DNA from 2 places in the Paenibacillus sp. 01T431 genome. Region 2 is predicted to be linked to the other one. Evidence: a T-box and tRNA genes for the amino acid it is inferred to sense, from the RefSeq annotation. Region 2 holds a T-box; the other holds one or more tRNA genes.
The links. The T-box of region 2 lies ahead of AC1DM9_RS23240 (valine--tRNA ligase). A T-box ahead of a tRNA ligase gene usually reads a tRNA of that ligase, here a tRNA-Val.
Positions count from the first base shown of each region.

Region 1: it encodes a tRNA-Val, which carries the amino acid that the T-box ahead of AC1DM9_RS23240 (valine--tRNA ligase) is inferred to sense. The anticodon was not compared.

Region 1 covers NZ_JBFTPT010000027.1:128-4,049, forward strand. Annotated here, with positions in the region: gene AC1DM9_RS31230 (S-layer homology domain-containing protein) at 57-1,019, opposite strand; tRNA gene AC1DM9_RS31235 (tRNA-Val) at 1,220-1,295, shown strand; gene AC1DM9_RS31240 (NAD(P)H-dependent oxidoreductase) at 1,595-2,137, shown strand; gene AC1DM9_RS31245 (hypothetical protein) at 2,424-2,891, shown strand; gene AC1DM9_RS31250 (sugar phosphate isomerase/epimerase family protein) at 2,934-3,194, shown strand; gene AC1DM9_RS31255 (ROK family protein) at 3,345-3,922, shown strand, end outside.
Region 2 covers NZ_JBFTPT010000013.1:162,185-175,441, reverse strand. Annotated here, with positions in the region: gene AC1DM9_RS23265 (Maf family protein) at 1-28, opposite strand, end outside; gene AC1DM9_RS23260 (DUF4321 domain-containing protein) at 83-325, opposite strand; gene AC1DM9_RS23255 (hypothetical protein) at 387-1,808, opposite strand; gene murC (UDP-N-acetylmuramate--L-alanine ligase) at 2,776-4,170, opposite strand; gene AC1DM9_RS23245 (bifunctional folylpolyglutamate synthase/dihydrofolate synthase) at 4,178-5,563, opposite strand; gene AC1DM9_RS23240 (valine--tRNA ligase) at 5,593-8,235, opposite strand; T-box leader at 8,292-8,532, opposite strand; gene AC1DM9_RS23235 (LysM peptidoglycan-binding domain-containing protein) at 8,652-9,944, opposite strand; gene AC1DM9_RS23230 (RluA family pseudouridine synthase) at 10,034-11,035, opposite strand; gene hemL (glutamate-1-semialdehyde 2,1-aminomutase) at 11,122-12,423, opposite strand; gene hemB (porphobilinogen synthase) at 12,428-13,257, opposite strand, start outside.

The DNA of each region.
Region 1 (3,922 bases), on a different contig from region 2:
TCTCACAAATGGGGGTCAGTCCCGTTAATAAGACAGGTAGAGAAGTCTTTTTTGTGTTAATTGATGATGATCGCTTTGCCTGTTGACGATTCACTTGATCCCGTAGATTGCGAGGATTGGGTGAGTACTGGCTTTAGCTTAGCATCAATATAAGTGGAGGCGGATACATCTGTAATAACTTGAGGATACATTTTATCAGGATCAGGCATGACCAATTCTACATTGATGAAAGCTTGATCTCCTTCGAAAGCAATAGAGGTAATACGGAAACCATAACCGGGATGTCCTACTTGAGTGCTTACGGTTACTTTATTGATTTGCGGGTTTACCGCCTCAATCGAAAGCTTCAGGTCGAGGCTCGGTTGCTCAGGCTTAGTTGGAATCGGAGCCGTCTCCTTTACAAATGTAATGGCGTCATATAGCCAGCCTGCTGCTTCACCGCGCAAAATAGCTTTTTTAGGATAAAACTTGTTCGCACTATCCAATGTGACGATTTTGCTTATGAGAAGCTTTTGAATGCTGTCCATGTAGGTTTTGTTCACATCAGCCGCATCTTCCAACTGCATGAAAATTTCAATAAAGGCGTAATCGCCTTTCGTCATCATAGCTTTAAACAAATGATGAGCAAATTGCTCGCGGGTCATGATGTCGTTAGCTTTGACCGTTTTTGGAATTTCTAGACCATTAATACTCGCGATGATAAAAGCTTGCGAATACCAAGCGTTATCTTTTATGTTTGTAAAATAGTCGCTTGCTTTAGGTTCTTTAATGAAGCGGATATGGTTGATATTAATATCTAGCCCTTTAACGATCAAAGAAACGCCTTCGGCATAAGTGAGCTTGCCTTTAGGATTAAACTTGTCATGTTTATCTCCGCTTATTATGCCCATCTTCTTAAGCTCGTTAATTTTATGCTCGTTTACGTCATTTTTAACGTCCTTGAAAGCCCATACGGATTGTCCAAGAGTGAAGAGCATCATTGCAACCAGTGTCATTGTCAGTATCAATCGTCTTTTCATACGGTCACCTCTTCTTTTTTTTGCTGCAGCACTTACTTGACGTCGTTAAAAGACAAATTGTTGCAATTATTATACAATCATTATGACCGATTCCACTTTTGTGGAGACATCGTGATGAGAGTGGAGAGTCAGAAAAATCTGTAAAGAAATATGTTGACTTGGCGCCTTGCACCTGATATATTATTAATTGTCGCTAACATGATCTGGTAGCTCAGCTGGGAGAGCACTATCTTGACAGGGTAGGGGTCACAGGTTCGAACCCTGTTCAGATCACCATAACTTAAACTTCGGAAGCCTTGATAATCAAGGCTTTTTTTGTTTTTATACTCAAAACTGCGAGATCTTAACCCTCAGATTCTCCTCAACATTCTCTCCTTGACTACATTAAGCATTCCATTTCCCATTCAAATCAGTATAGATTTTTTAAAAGATTTGATTAACATTTTGGGACTAACTGTTCGGTACAGTACTTACCTTATGGTAAGTAGGTGAACTAAAAGTGCATACTTCCGCAATACGGCGATGCGATCTATACTCAAGTTCAGAAACAAATACCGCTCAAGGAGGGCAATACATTGAAAACACTTGTTATCATTACACATCCAAACATGGAAGCATCCATCGTCAATAAACGCTGGGCGGAAGAGCTTCGTAAATATCCCGACAAATATACGGTTCACGATTTGCACAGAGCCTATCCCGATGGAAAAATCGACGTGGAAAAGGAACAACAGTTGATTGAAGCGCATAGCAATTTAGTTTTGCAGTTCCCTGTTTACTGGTTCAGTTCTCCACCGCTGCTTAAACAATGGCTTGACGAGGTGCTAACTTACGGGTGGGCATACGGGTCAAAGGGCGATAAATTAAGAAATCGAAAAACCGCTCTAGCTGTAACCGCCGGTGGAAGGGAAAAAGACTTTACCGAAGAAGGGAAACTACGTTACGGACTTGACCAACTCCTATCTCCCTTTGACACGACATTTTTGTATTGCGGCGCCGATTATCGTTCCTTCTATGCCTTCTATGGCGCAGAATACGAGACGGAAGGAAATCCAGATTACTTAAGGAAATTAGATATTAGCGCGCAGGGTTATGTTGATTTTATTGATAGTCTTTAATTAGTGAAGAACTAAAAAGAGGTAGTCCCATAAGTTGAAATTTAGGATCCTCGGGATACATCGGATATTCATTGAAGATGAATGTCTAAATGAGAAAAGGAGTTAAGCAGCTTGTCTGTGCTTAACTCCTTTTCTTTTTGCATCTATTGCTGCTTTTTTCAACAAGTTATGGGCTAGTGAGGAGTTAATACATTAGACATTGACTCCTTATGAAGACAGGGGTATAGTTAAATCATATTTATTAAATTCATTTTAATAACCAATTAATAAACTTGGAGGGAGAATTATGACATCACTTGGCTTTCAAGCTTCCAGTCTTAGACCTTATCTTACGTCAGAAAATGAAGTACAACATACATTCCGTAAACTGCAAAATATGGGGTATTGCGATGTACAGCTGCAATGGATCGATCCTGCCGTATCTCTGGCATTCACAGCAAAAGCTTTGCGAGAAACTGGGCTGAATTGTATCGCAACGCAAGAAGATTTTACAGTGGTGCAAAATAATCTGGATTACTATATCACGATGAATAGGCTGTGGGAAAGTAAGTCTTTATGTGTCAGTACCATCCCGCACGAGTTAATGACACCGGAAGGCATCGTGGAATTTTGCGACGCGATGGACCAAATGGCTAGGATGCTGGGTGAACATAGTATCGCACTCAACTTCCATCCGCTCTGGTTCAACTATGAGTACATAAATGGCATTCGTGCCATAGATATCGTTATGGAACAGCTGCCTGAAGTGGGCTAAACCTTATGTGTGTATCACGCTGTTCGGGCAGGTGAGGACCCTGTGGCTTTAATGGAACGGTATCAAGGGCGAGTAGACATATGCCATTTTAAAGATTCTGCACTCTCAACCGAAGGGAAAGAATATTTGGTTCCACTTGGCCAAGGTCGGATTGATTGGTTGCCCATATTTGAGGCTTGTCATCGAACCGGTGTGAAATGGGGACTGGTCGAGCAAGAAAACTGGCAGAAGGATGCCTTTGATTGTGTAAAAGAGAGCTTGGATTATCTAACGAAATCGGGTATTACATCAGCTAATGTTTAGAAAAACAACAGGTGCAGGAAATGTTATACTAAAAGATATTCTACCTGACTCGGTTCCCGCAGGAGATTTCTGCATAGTGATTCAGAAAAATACAGAAACAGATAGCATGATTCAAAGTCAGGAATTTATGGCGGATTGCAACATTATAAAATGAAAATCAGAGTTAATAAGCCGGGGGTTTTTATGGGAATAAATATGCTGGATATGAAAGAGAGCAATTCACAAACAGTTCTTTGGAGCCTTTGTTCATCCAAAACTTCCACCATTAAACAATTGGCTCAAACGACAGGCTTAAGCTTTGTTACCGTTGGGAACATACTGAATGGATTTGTAGAAAGCGGAGAAGTCAAACTCGGTAAAATGTATTCAGCGACGGGAGGAAGGCCGTCTCAAGCGTATAGCTTTAATGCAGAATTTGCGCATGTGCTGGGGCTATCGGCGCGGGTACGCAACGGGAAAAATATTATCAGTGCTTGTATCGGGAATCTTTACGGGGAACGCGTATGGGACGCAGAGGAGCCGTTTGATACCATTCATCTTTCTAGTTTTGATCAGATGATCGATGAGGCCCTGAGAAACTATTCGACTATAAGTCTTGTTGCTTTTTCTCTGCCGGGTGTGGAGCGTAATGGTATTATTTTGGAAAACGACTTTACATCTTTAAAAGGGACTTCCTTTACAGAATATTTTCAGAATAAGTATAAGATACCGGTCATTGTTGAGAATGA
Region 2 (13,257 bases):
CTTCGTTGCGTAATTTTTTATATTCCATAAATTGAATGCTGCGCTCCTTCATGCTTTCCTTCATGCGTCAATGTCTGCTGTTCTACATTTTGCGGTATAACCATATTGCAATTACGGCTCCAATTAAGCTAAACAAGCTGAATTGCAGATGAAGCGTTAGGTTGAAACTAAGCACATATAGATCGACAGCAGGTGACCATGATGTTTCGATTGGTTTCGTTAAAAAAGAGATGCCTGGAACTGGAGTCAGCCATCGCGCTACTAGAGCACCAGCCAACAATCCAAATATGATAAAAATGAGAAGAATCCAGCCGTTTTTCTTCATCTTTCAACGCCTCTCGCCATGAAATGACACCTAAGACTATTATACGCATGAACCTATTCGTTTACAATGCGCTGATCTTCTCAAACCATTCTTTTTGCGTAATGATCACTTTCATAACTTCCGCTTGTGTCTTCCACAATTGTGCTTGAGAAGGCTTTTTATCGTACTCTACCATCGTCTTTGCTGCCGCATTCATCGCTTGATTGATTTTATCCAAATATGCCTTACCTTCCGCATCTACTATACCTATTCGCAGCGTTTCCGCGTTTTCTGTCCATTTTTGATGCTCGGCTTTCCACGAATTTGCTGCAACATCGCCAAGCGGCGATAAGGTCGGCTGTTCCAGCTGGGCTACTGTTAATTCATCCAACATTTGGACGACTACAGCCGTTTGATCGAAGAAAGATTGTGCTGCTTTTTGATCGCCTTTAAACGGTATTTTTCCTGGATTTACTATATTTACTTCTTTGATATAAAGATCGATTTCCGGCATCATATTCCGAATGACCTGAGCTCCTTTTCGATCTGTACCCATGCCAACATATACGCGATAATCAGCAGCACTTGTCATAGCAGCACCAGCAAGCCCTTTCTCGGCCAATTGCACCATTGCGGCATCCCTGCCCTCTGTATTGCTAAACACGCCAAATTGCAGCAAATAATAAGAACGATCCAGCCCCTTAAGTGCAGCCATCGCAGTATTCGGATCTGGTTTTGCTGCAGGGTCATTTTTATTTTCAACGCCCGCTTCCTTGCTTTCCTCACCTACACCTGCAACCGGTTCTTTGCCTGTACCTTCTTGGACAGAATCTCCAATCACGGGTACTGAGTCAGGCTTATTGCCAGTTCCTCCAGGCCAAATGCTTGCCCCCGTAAACAATGACAACAATAAATAACCAAACAGCGCTCCAGTAGCTAGCGCAGCCGTCACTGACAAAAATACATTAAACCATGATGGCGCTCCCGCCTTACGTTTCGCTCGCGCATAGTTCACTCTTTTTATACTGATTTCGTCTTCAACGAATTCTTCTTCATACGCTTGAATCGGCTCCTGCATATATTCCCTATCTGAATACTTTTCCGCAAATGTCTGTTGATTCTCATGTTGCTCATACGGATCATCTGTAAAAGTTGGTTTTATCGTTTTTTTCTTCTCTTTTGGAGGATTGGGCTGAGCCTGTTTTGGAGTGGATACTGGCTTCGAATCAGCATCTCTAATAAGCTGCTCCAATGCGCCAATATCCTCTTGGAAAGGACTATTCCATGGACTCACTTCGCTGACGGAATGCTTCTCTGTCGATGGGTATAGAGGAACAACTTTCTTGGAAATCGTTTTATTCGCATTGTTATTAGAGTTGTTGGGTGATGCTGCTTTATGATCGAGAGCCTCTTGTTGATTGTCATTGCTGCGGCTTTCTTCGTTAACGGACTGTCCATTGCCATTACGGTCAAAACGATAAGTAATACGGTTTTTCTGAGTCATTTCATCCACTCCTTGTCCCTTTCATCTAGTATTAATCTATGAGACATTTGAGAGATTTAGACCCGTGCCCTTAGAGGGTTGTCTACCAAACCTTCAAAGGTTTTAAATTAAAGAGATTACAATTTCAAACTTCAATTTCAAATCTAAAGAGATTACAATTCAAACTTCAATTTCAAAATTAAAGATTAAATGATTTTCGAACCCACCCAAACCCTCCCTTCCAAGGGAGGGCCCCAAGGGTTGCACCCTCTGGACACCCGCAACTCAACTAACGTACAACCACATCCGGCGTCCAACAGTTCATGAAGCGTTGGAGCGCTTTGTCCCTCTGGGACCCGCTGGAAGCTTCTACAAACCTTGCTGCATCCTCTGAGACTCCCAATTGAAATATTAAAAGTCTGCAACTAGCGTTAATAAGCAAATGTCGCTTGGAGTGAGCTTCGTCCCTACTTAGACACGCTGGAAGCTTCTACAAACCTTACTGCATCCACTAAGACTCGCAATGGGACTAACAAAAGCCTGTCCCGCTTGGATTCGCTCGGCACTTCTTATAACCTTGATGCGTATTCTGAGACCCGTAAACGGATTATTAAGGGTCCGTAAATTTTGATTGTAGATTATGAGGTTTAGTGCACTCCGTCCCGCTGGGAGGCTGTGGAGGCTTTTTAAAGCATAGGTTATTGGGTTGTTGAATTATGAGGATATTGAGCTAGTGCTAGTTTAAATGGGTTGATTAGATCAGTGAATGAGTGAGTGAGTGAGTGAGTGAGGTAAAGAGTGAGAGGTTTATTAGGTAGTGAGTACAAGCCATTGAATTGGGAGACAGTGAGTTGGATTAGTGAGATTCAACTTTATCGATTTTTGAAGCTAATTTTATGTGGGCTTATTTAGAGCCTTTTTTACGAAAGACCCCATACTCATACAAAATGCCCGGTGATTCCGATATGGAATCCCGGGCATTAGCTGCTTATTGGTTTGATTTTAACGATTTCGCTAACGAATCCGCTACCTTCCAAATGTCGCCTGCTCCCATTGTGATAACAAGATCGCCAGGTGCGACCCGTTCAGTCAAGTATGCAAGCACTTCTTCTTTGGTTGGAATATACTCGGAGTTCGCGTTGCTGTTGCTTTTGATCAGCTCCACCAGCTTGCGGGATGTTACTCCTTCGATTTGCAGTTCGCCTGCCGGCGAGTAGATGTCGGTAATGATTACCTCATCGGCCTCTGGGAATGCGCGGCTGAATTGCTCGAATAAGAAAAACGTCCGCGTATAACGCTGTGGTTGAAACACGGCAATAATACGCTTGCCTGTTGCTTTTGCAGCGCTGATTGTCGCTCTGATTTCCGTTGGATGATGCGCATAGTCATCAATGACCAAAATGTCATTAACTTCCCCAAGCACCTGGAAGCGGCGTTTCGCGCCTCTAAATGATTGAATCGCAACAGCAATTTTGTCAAAGGACAAGCCTGCTTCGAGACAAGTAATAACAGTAGCCATTGCATTGTACACATTATGAAGACCTGGAACGGACAGCTCCACATCTCCAAGCAATGCCCCTTTATGCGTCATTGTAAAGGTTACCTTCCGGTCTCCAAGTACAACATTTTGAGCTTTATAGTCTGCATCGCCGTCAATGCCATAAGTCACTAGCTGCGATGAATTCATATTTCCTTGATATACTTGCGGTATCAATTCGTTAACCGTCTCATCATCCGCGCATACAATCGCCTTGCCGTCCGCTTTCACCTGCTGCAAAAACTGCACATAAGCAGCCTTCAGCTTGCCGAAATCGCCATCATAATTTTCAAGATGATCCGGCTCAATATTCGTCACGATAGCAAGCGTAGGGTGATAATGAAGGAATGAACCATCACTCTCGTCCGCTTCCGCTACGACGTATTCACCTTTGCCCGCTTTTGCGTTTGTACCTACATTTACGATTTCGCCACCGATAATATAGGTTGGATCCGCACCGCAAGATTCCATAACAAGCGCGATCATTGAAGAGGTCGTCGTCTTGCCATGTGCGCCGGCTACTGCGATTCCTTTGCCTGCGTTCATCAATCTAGCCAGCATTTGCGATCGATGCAAAACTGGGATGTTGAGCTCTTCAGCTGCTTTCCGTTCAACATTATCTTTGGAAAGTGCCGTAGAGTATACGACCAAGTCCGCTCCATTCACATGCTCGGGCTGATGACCGATATAAATGCTGGCACCATTTGCTGCAAGCTTCTCTGTTAATTCTTGACGTGCGACATCGGACCCGGTCACCTTATAGCCCATTTCCAGCATAACGCGGGCAATGGCACTCATTCCGTAACCGCCGATTCCGATGAAATGAACGTGTTCTGCCGTATTCAAAGACGGTTCACCAACCTTTTTCAGAATCCGAGTCATACAAAATGCGGGAGCGAACGTCAGCAATTAAATATAGCGTGCCTGTCACGACTCCAAGGTCTGTTTCCCCGGTTAACTGTTGTAGTTTTTGTAAAGCTGCTTGCCAGTTTGATTCCACTACAAGCTCGAAAGCGTACTGATCTGGCTGTTGCTGACGCATTTCACGTACCAAATCAGCCAAAGCAGAGGCATCTTTTTTCATTCGATAGTCAGGCTCGGTCACAATAAGCGTATCCACTATTGGTAGTATATGCTTAAGAACATCCTGATGATTCTTATTCTCCAGCATACCCATCATAAGATGTAACCGATCATATTTGTAAGTATTTTTTAAAGCGTCCACGAGTGACTCTGCACCTTCTGGATTATGTGCGCCATCGACCAAAATACGAGGCTGATCAGAAACCATTTCAAGCCGTCCCGGCCACGCAGCCTTTTGAAGTCCTTCCGCCAGTACATCATCTTCGATGACTAGTGCATTATATTGGCGAAGTATCTCAAGCGTCATGACAGCAACCGCTGCATTCGTCCGTTGATGGGCACCATTTAGCGTGATTGTCAAAGGCTCGATGCTGCGGAATAGATTGTCAAAGCGGAAAGTTTGCTCATTCTCGCGAACCGAGATTGCCGTTTCATGGAACTGTTCGCCTAACAAATAAAGCGTGCTTTTTTTGCCTTCAGCTGCTTGCTTAATAACCTCAATTGCCTCTGGCTGAGTAACCGCACTAATAACCGGTATTCCTGCTTTAATAATGCCAGCTTTTTCGCTCGCAACTGCAGCAATCGTATCACCGAGTTTATCCATATGGTCATGGCCAATATTTGTAATGACGGAAACAACCGGTTGAACGATATTCGTCACATCAAGCCTGCCGCCAAGTCCAGTCTCCCACACGACATAATCGGGATAAGTAACCTTTGCATAAAAAAGAATAGCCAGCGCTGTTGATACTTCAAACATCGTAGGCGAGCCCAGTTCTGTTTGAGCAAGCTCATCAACATGAGGTTTTAGCTCGTTGGCAAGTCTAAGCAGCGTCTCTTCTTCGATATCGATACCGTTATATTGAAAACGATTCGTAAACTTCGTTATATATGGCGATGTAAATGTGCCTACATCATATCCGCCGCGCAGCAAAACGCTCGTCAAATATGCACAAGTAGACCCTTTCCCATTTGTCCCGGCAATGTGGATAAACTTTAATCTGCGATGCGGATTATCCAGCCGTTCCATCAATTCCTCGATCCGATCAAGACCTGGACGAATACCGAATGGAATTAGCCCAGTAATCCAATCTACCGCTTCCCGGTAGGATTGCAGCGGCCCTGCAGGCCGCTGCTCTATTTGTTGTTCTGCCATACTAATCGTCCTTCTTCCGTTTTGCAGCGTTATCCGCGCAATTCCGCAATTCTAGCTAGTACCTTGTCGCGTTTGTCTGCATAATCGTTCATTTTGGCGCGTTCTTCATCGATAACCTTAGCTGGCGCTTTTGCCACAAAGCCTTCATTGCTGAGCTTCTTCTCAATCCGCTCTACCTCGGTATTCAAATGCTGATGTTCCTTCTCTAAACGAGCAATCTCTTGAGCAATATCGATTAAGCCGGCAAGCGGCAAATAAATCTCAGCACCAGTTAAAATCGCAGTCATTGCTTTGTCCGGCGCACTAATGTGCAGGCCAGTCTCCAAACTTGACGTACCGCAGAAACGTTTAATAAATTCTTCGTTGCGGGACATAATAGCAGCTTCAGCCTCGCTAGCCGGCTTAATAAGCATTTCAATCTTTTTGCTCATCGGTACATTTACTTCTGCACGGATATTGCGCACTGAACGAATCATCTCCATCAGGAGCTCCATCTCTTTCACAGCGTCCGGCGCTTCAAGCGCAGTATCATAAACCGGCCATTCTGCCAAAGTGATCGTATCGCCAACATGAGGCAGATGCTGCCAAATCTCTTCGCTGATATATGGCATGAACGGGTGAATAAGACGCTGCGTGCGGTCTAGCACATAAGCAAGTACCGATTGCGTAGCTTTTTTAGCTGCTTCATCCGTGCTGTAAAGGCTAAGCTTAGCGAATTCAATGTACCAGTCGCAAAGATCGTCCCAAATGAAATTATACAATAGACGTCCAGTTTCACCGAACTCATAGCTGTCAATTAATCGAGTTACATCACGAACCGTTTCATTCAGACGATGCAAAATCCAGCGATCCGCTGTACCGAGGTTAACAGTGATATCAATATCAACTGCTTCAACCCCTTCAAGATTCATCAGCGCGAAGCGTGATGCATTCCAAATCTTGTTCGCAAAGTTGCGCGATTGCTCAACCTTCTCCCAGCGGAAACGCAAATCCTGTCCTGGCGTGCTGCTTGTCGAGATCATATAACGCATAGCATCTGCACCATATTTCTCGATAACCTCAAGCGGATCGACACCATTGCCCTTCGACTTGGACATCTTTTGTCCTTCGGAGTCACGAACAAGTCCGTGCATCAGCACATCCTTGAACGGAGATTGTTCTGTAAACTCAAGAGCTGTGAAGATCATTCGGGATACCCAGAAATAAATGATGTCATAACCCGTTACGAGTACATCCGTTGGGTAATAACGTTTCAGGTCATTCGTTTCATCCGGCCAGCCTAGCGTAGAGAACGGCCATAATGCAGAGCTGAACCACGTATCAAGCACGTCATTATCTTGGGTAAGGTGATCGCCCTCCATATTCTCACGGGAGACATGTGTTTCACCTGTCGTCTCATCATACCAAGCCGGTATGCGGTGACCCCACCATAGCTGCCTCGAAATACACCAATCGCGTACGTTCTCGATCCAGTGCAAATATATTTTCTCGAATCTCTCAGGTACGAAGTTGACACCTTTGCCAGCCTTTTGAGCTGCGATTGCAGCCTCAGCTAGAGGTTTCATTGCAACGAACCATTGTGTAGACAAATAGGGCTCAACAACGGCGCCGCTTCGCTCACTGTGACCAACTTGATGCACATGATCTTCGATTTCCACGCATACACCTTGCTCCTGCAAATCCTTAACGAGCTGCTTGCGGCAATCCGCACGGTCGAGACCTTGATAAGGACCAGCTTCAGCGTTCATAGTACCTGTCTCATCCATCACAATGATCTGCGGCAGACTGTGGCGCTCGCCAACTTCAAAGTCATTTGGATCATGTGCAGGCGTAATTTTTACGGCACCTGAACCAAATTCCTTATCGACGTACTCATCTGCAATAATCGGAATTTCGCGCCCAACGACTGGAAGCACGATCATTTGCCCAATCAAGTGCTTGTAACGATCATCCTCTGGATGAACCGCTACAGCTGTATCGCCGAGCATCGTCTCTGGACGTGTCGTTGCAACCGTTATAAAGCCTGAACCGTCCTTAAGCGGGTATTTCAAGTGATACAAATGACCATTGATTTCCTTGTGCTCTACCTCAATATCTGAAAGAGCTGTGCGAGCAGCAGGGTCCCAGTTGATGATTTTTTTGCCGCGATAGATCAAGCCCTTATCATACAGCTTAACAAAAACCTCGCGTACAGCCTTGGAGAGGCCTTCATCCAAAGTGAACCGCTCTCTCGAATAATCGAGGGAAAGTCCCATCTTCGACCATTGATCGCGAATCGTACTTGCGTACTCATCCTTCCACTCCCATACTTTCTCTAGGAATGCTTCACGACCTAGGTCGTAGCGCGAAATTCCTTGCTCACGCAGCTTCTGCTCAACTCTTGTTTGCGTCGCGATGCCCGCATGGTCAGTTCCTGGCACCCATAGCGTGTCGAAACCTTGCATACGCTTCGTTCTAATTAAAATATCTTGTAGGGTAAAATCTAACGCATGCCCGATATGCAGCATTCCGGTAACGTTAGGAGGCGGAATAACAATCGTATACGTCTGTGCATCCGGTCGTTTGCCTGCCTCGAAAAATTTTCCCTGCATCCAGTAATCGTACCATTTCTGCTCAGCTGCCTTAGGATCATAAGTTGTCGGCATTGCAGTTGTCGTTTGATTTTCTGACATTCGTCCATCCTCCATAAATCGATCTACAAAAACAAAAAAAACCTGCCGCCCTTATCATAAAGGACGAAAGGTTAAGCTTCCGTGGTACCACCTTTGTTCCACGCGAAATGTATCCGCATGGCACTCAAACAGATAACGGCTGCGGCCGGCCTGACTTCGGTAGAGCACAGGTTGCTCCTACTTGGCTCAGGCAACTCCGGGGCGACTCGTAGCAGTCACTTCCTGCAGAACCTCTCAGCGTAACGGTTCCACTCTCTGAAGGCTTTGCTGCCTACTATTCCCCATCAATGTCGTTATAACACATATATACTTTTATCATACCTTTGTTGCTGACCTGAGTCAACCTCGGCAGAAGCAAGAAATGCCCCTATCGCTCAAATTAATGAGCAATAAGGGCATTTTCGTTACAGAAGCCTCTATGGAATGTATAACAGCTGTCCTTCCGACACACTTGAGTCGTCCAATCGGTTATACATTACAATTTCCCTCGGATTCATGCTATAGCGTGTAGCGATGACATCAAGCGTCTCGTCCCGCTGCACAATACACATCCGAATTTTCTTAAATTCCTTATCTTCCGAGCGTTTGCCCAGAAATAAGTTTTTCCACTCAATCTCATCGCCGGAAGCCTGTACTCTAGCTTCCTCATCTGCCCGTTGCTGAGCGACTACCTGTTCTGCCGCCTGACGTGCTGCTTGTTCACGCCGACTCGTCTGAAGCAGCGTGAGAATGCCGACATCTCCTGCCAAACCAGAACCCTCTTGCGGCTGCTTGTTTGTAATTGCGATACGCGGCTCCTGCTTTTCCTGCTCTGGAACAGGACTCTGCTGCTGCGGGAAAGCCTCTGCTACTGGAGCTATTTGAGCTATTGGAGCATCGATTTGTACCGGCTCTTCACGTTCCTCCGCCAGTACTTGCTCGCTTGCTGCTTCAACTGGTGGAATCACTGCGGAATCATTTGCAAACGGCGAGGATGTTGCTAACCAGCCCTCGTTGCTTGTTTGCTGAGAAGATAGTGAAATTTCTCTCTCATCTTCTTGGCTCTCCACATCCTCTTCCTGCGGAGCAGGAGAGGCGAATAACTGCGAAGATGACCAACCTCCGCCTGACGATGAGGAAGAGATGGTTACGGTTGCTTCCTCAGGCTCATCCGATGCATCGGCTATTTGCTCGTTTGAAATCTCCTCTTGCGCAGCAAGCTCAAGTTCTTCCGCTATGTACGATTGTTCAATAGCGGCATTTTGACCATTAAAAGCTTCCACGGCTCGTTCATCATAAACTTCCCGTTGATGAATGACAGTAAAAGGTTCTTCGCGCCAAATGTCCTCCGGCTCCTGAATAGGCTGAGCAGAAATACCGCGCAAAGAAAGAACACCCGTAATGTTTAATGTGCGAGCAGACAAAAGATCGACGTCAAAATTGTCAATTTCAATCGAAATATCATCCAGCCGTGATATTCGGTTCATTGGCAGCGTTATTTCGACCGGTATCCAGTGCTCCAGCGTCAGGGAGTTTTCGGAATCAGTTTGACTCCTATATACCCCGCTAAGCAGAAGCTGCCCTCTAAGCACGGCATGGTCCCCTTGATCGATAACTTGAATACGAGGAACAAGCTCAATTTCCTCCAACTCGTCAATTGCCGCAACATCATCGGGCAAGTGGACGCGTTCATACACATCAAAACGTAATCCGTTCGTTTGATCCGACACGCCTAAATCCTCCCCTCTCATACTGAATGCTTGGTCTAACGTTACATTCACTACTTATCTATATGGTAGGTTGGGCAGGAGCATGACTATCATTTTGAACGGAACTCCATCTCTTCTGAAAGCTGCATCAGCCATTGCGGCCAAGGCGAGGCTGCTTCTATTAGCGAGTCGGTCAGAGGATGCGGAAAAACAAGCTTTTCCCCATGCAGCGCTTGATGCTTCAACTGTGCTGTGCTGCCTCCATACAGACCGTCTCCAAGCAGCGGATGTCCAATATGACTTAAGTGAACCCGAATTTGATGCGTTCGTCCCGTCTCAAGCTTTACACGTATTAGTGACGATCGAGAATTTGCTGCCACAACCTCGTAATGGCTAATTGCTAGATCGCCGTTTTCTGAAACTCTGCGCCTTGCCGGGTGATGTCGATCCTTCCCTATTGGCATATTGATCGTACCCGAAAGCTTCGACATCCTGCCTTGAACGACAGCCATATATTGTCTGTCTATCGCTTTCGCTCTCATCGCCTCATCAAGCTTCCACTGGGCCAAATCATTTTTTGCATATAAAACGGGACCAGACGTATCATCATCCAGCCTGTGGATATGACGTATATTCAGCGGATCGCCTTGGCTCAAAAGATGCCATGCCGCCGCCTCATCCAGCGTTCCGCTTTGACCGGGAGATGATCCATGCACTGCCATGCCAGCTGGCTTGTCAAATACGATGCAGAAATCGTCTTCATATAACACATCTGGCATATTTAGTTTAGTATCCCTGCGCAGGTGACGATATGAAGCATCACTGCGCGGATCTACTGGCGGGAAAGCAAGGAGCTGCAGATGCTCCCCGTTCCACTGAATGCCTCCAATTGAAAACAACCGATTAATCCACTTCTGCGGAAAAAAGGAACGGGCCAGCAGCCACTGACGCACAACGTGCGGATGACTGCCAGCCCGCGGCTGCGCAAGCTCCGGCGATGCTGCCGGATCCTTTTCCGATTCAGGATTAATGGTATCAGAGGACGCAGCGCCAAGAGCAAGCCAGTCTAGCTCCAGCCATTGTCCATTCCTCTTCATCTGACCATCAATCATATAACGTTCCTCCCAATCGTAAACGATGCAAAAAACAACTTCGCTTCCTTACGAGCCTCTTGCCTTCATTTCAAAATACAGCAATATTACAAGCGGCTAAACGCAATATCATGCGCTTCGATTGTCGCATCTATGTCCTCATTCGTATGAACCCCGGAAACAAACATGCCTTCAAATTGTGAAGGAGCAATGCTTACACCCAAATCAAGCATCGCCGCAAAATAAGCCTTAAAGCGCTCTAGATCGGATGTTTTTGCCGTTTCGAAATTGATGACAAACGTATCCGTGAAGAACGGACAAACCATCGATCCAACACGGTTAATCGTATTTGCAATGCCATGTTTGCGCGCATTCGCTTCAAAACCAAGCTGCAGCCTAACCGCTTGACGCTCCATATGCTCATACACTTCAGGGGTTAGCAGATTCAATGTTGCATAACCTGCCGCCATCGCAAGCGGATTGCCTGATAAGGTTCCCGCTTGATAGATAGGTCCGCTCGGTGCAATCATCTCCATAAGCTCCCGTTTGCCGCCGTATGCGCCGACTGGCAATCCGCCGCCAATAACTTTGCCGAAGCAAGTAAGGTCTGGCGTAATACCATAAAGTCCTTGCGCGCAGTTATAACCAACACGGAAGCCCGTCATTACCTCGTCAAAAATAAGAACCGTACCGTACTGCGTTGTAATGTCGCGCAACCCTTGCAAGAAACCAGGCAATGGCGGAACAACGCCCATGTTGCCAGCTACCGGTTCAACGATGACACAAGCAATTTCCTCACCGAATTTTTCGAAAGCAAGCTTTACCGATTCAATATCGTTGTATGGTACCGTAATCGTATGCGAAGCTACATGCTCCGGTACACCCGGGCTGTCAGGCAAGCCAAGCGTCGCAACGCCTGAGCCTGCTTTAATGAGCAAGCTATCCGCATGACCATGATATGAGCCTTCGAATTTCAAAATCCTGCTTCGTTTCGTATAACCGCGAGCAAGCCGAATGGCGCTCATCGTCGCTTCCGTACCGGAGTTAACCATGCGAACGATATCAACTGAAGGTACTCGCTCGCAAACAAGCTCAGCCATCAATGTTTCAAGCTCTGTTGGGGCGCCGAAGCTTGTCCCCTTCTCTGCCGTACGTTTAATCGCTTCGATCACTTCAGGATGGGCATGACCCATAATGAGAGGGCCCCATGATGCTACATAATCGATATAGCTGTTGCCATCGATATCATAAATGCGGCTGCCTTCTCCCCGCTCCATATAGACAGGGTTCAAGCCCACTGATTTGAATGCTCTAACCGGGCTGTTTACACCGCCTGGCATTACTTTTTTCGCTCTTTCGAAAGCTTCTACTGAGCGCGCATCATTTCTAAGGTTCGACTGTTCACTCATCTGCTTACCCCTCTCCCTTCAACCAACGTGCCGCATCCTTTGCATGGTACGTAATAATGAGATCAGCACCAGCACGCTTCATGCCTAGCAAGGTTTCTAGAACGATCGATTGCTCATCGATCCAGCCATTAGCTGCAGCGGCTTTCACCATCGAGTATTCGGCGCTGACGTTATAAGCGACAACCGGTAAATTATATTTATCCTTAAGCAGCCTCAAAATATCCAAGTAAGCTAAAGCAGGCTTGACCATTAGCATATCGGCACCCTCAGCAATATCTGACTCTGCTTCACGAAGCGCCTCGCGTACGTTAGCTGGGTCCATCTGGTATGTTTTGCGGTCGCCGAATTGTGGAGCCGAATGTGCAGCATCACGGAAAGGGCCGTAATAAGCCGAAGAAAATTTAACAGAGTAAGACATAATCGGAACGTCACTAAAGCCAGCGTCATCTAGTCCTTCACGAATAGCAAGCACAAAGCCGTCCATCATATTGGAAGGTGCGATAATGTCTGCTCCTGCTTCCGCTTGCGATACCGCCGTTTGTACGAGCAGATCAAGCGAGGAGTCATTATCCACTTCCGCTATGCCTGTTTCCTCATGCAAATGTACGATGCCGCAATGACCGTGGTCGGTAAATTGGCATAAACAAGTGTCAGCGACAACAACAAGCTCCGGCGCCCACTTCTTCACTGCTTTTATCGCTTGTTGAACGATACCGTTCGCATCATAAGCCGAAGATCCCAAAGCATCTTTATATTCTGGAAGGCCGAACAGCAGCACCGATTGAATGCCGCAAGCAACCACTTCACGAATCTCCTGCTCCAAAAGATCCATCG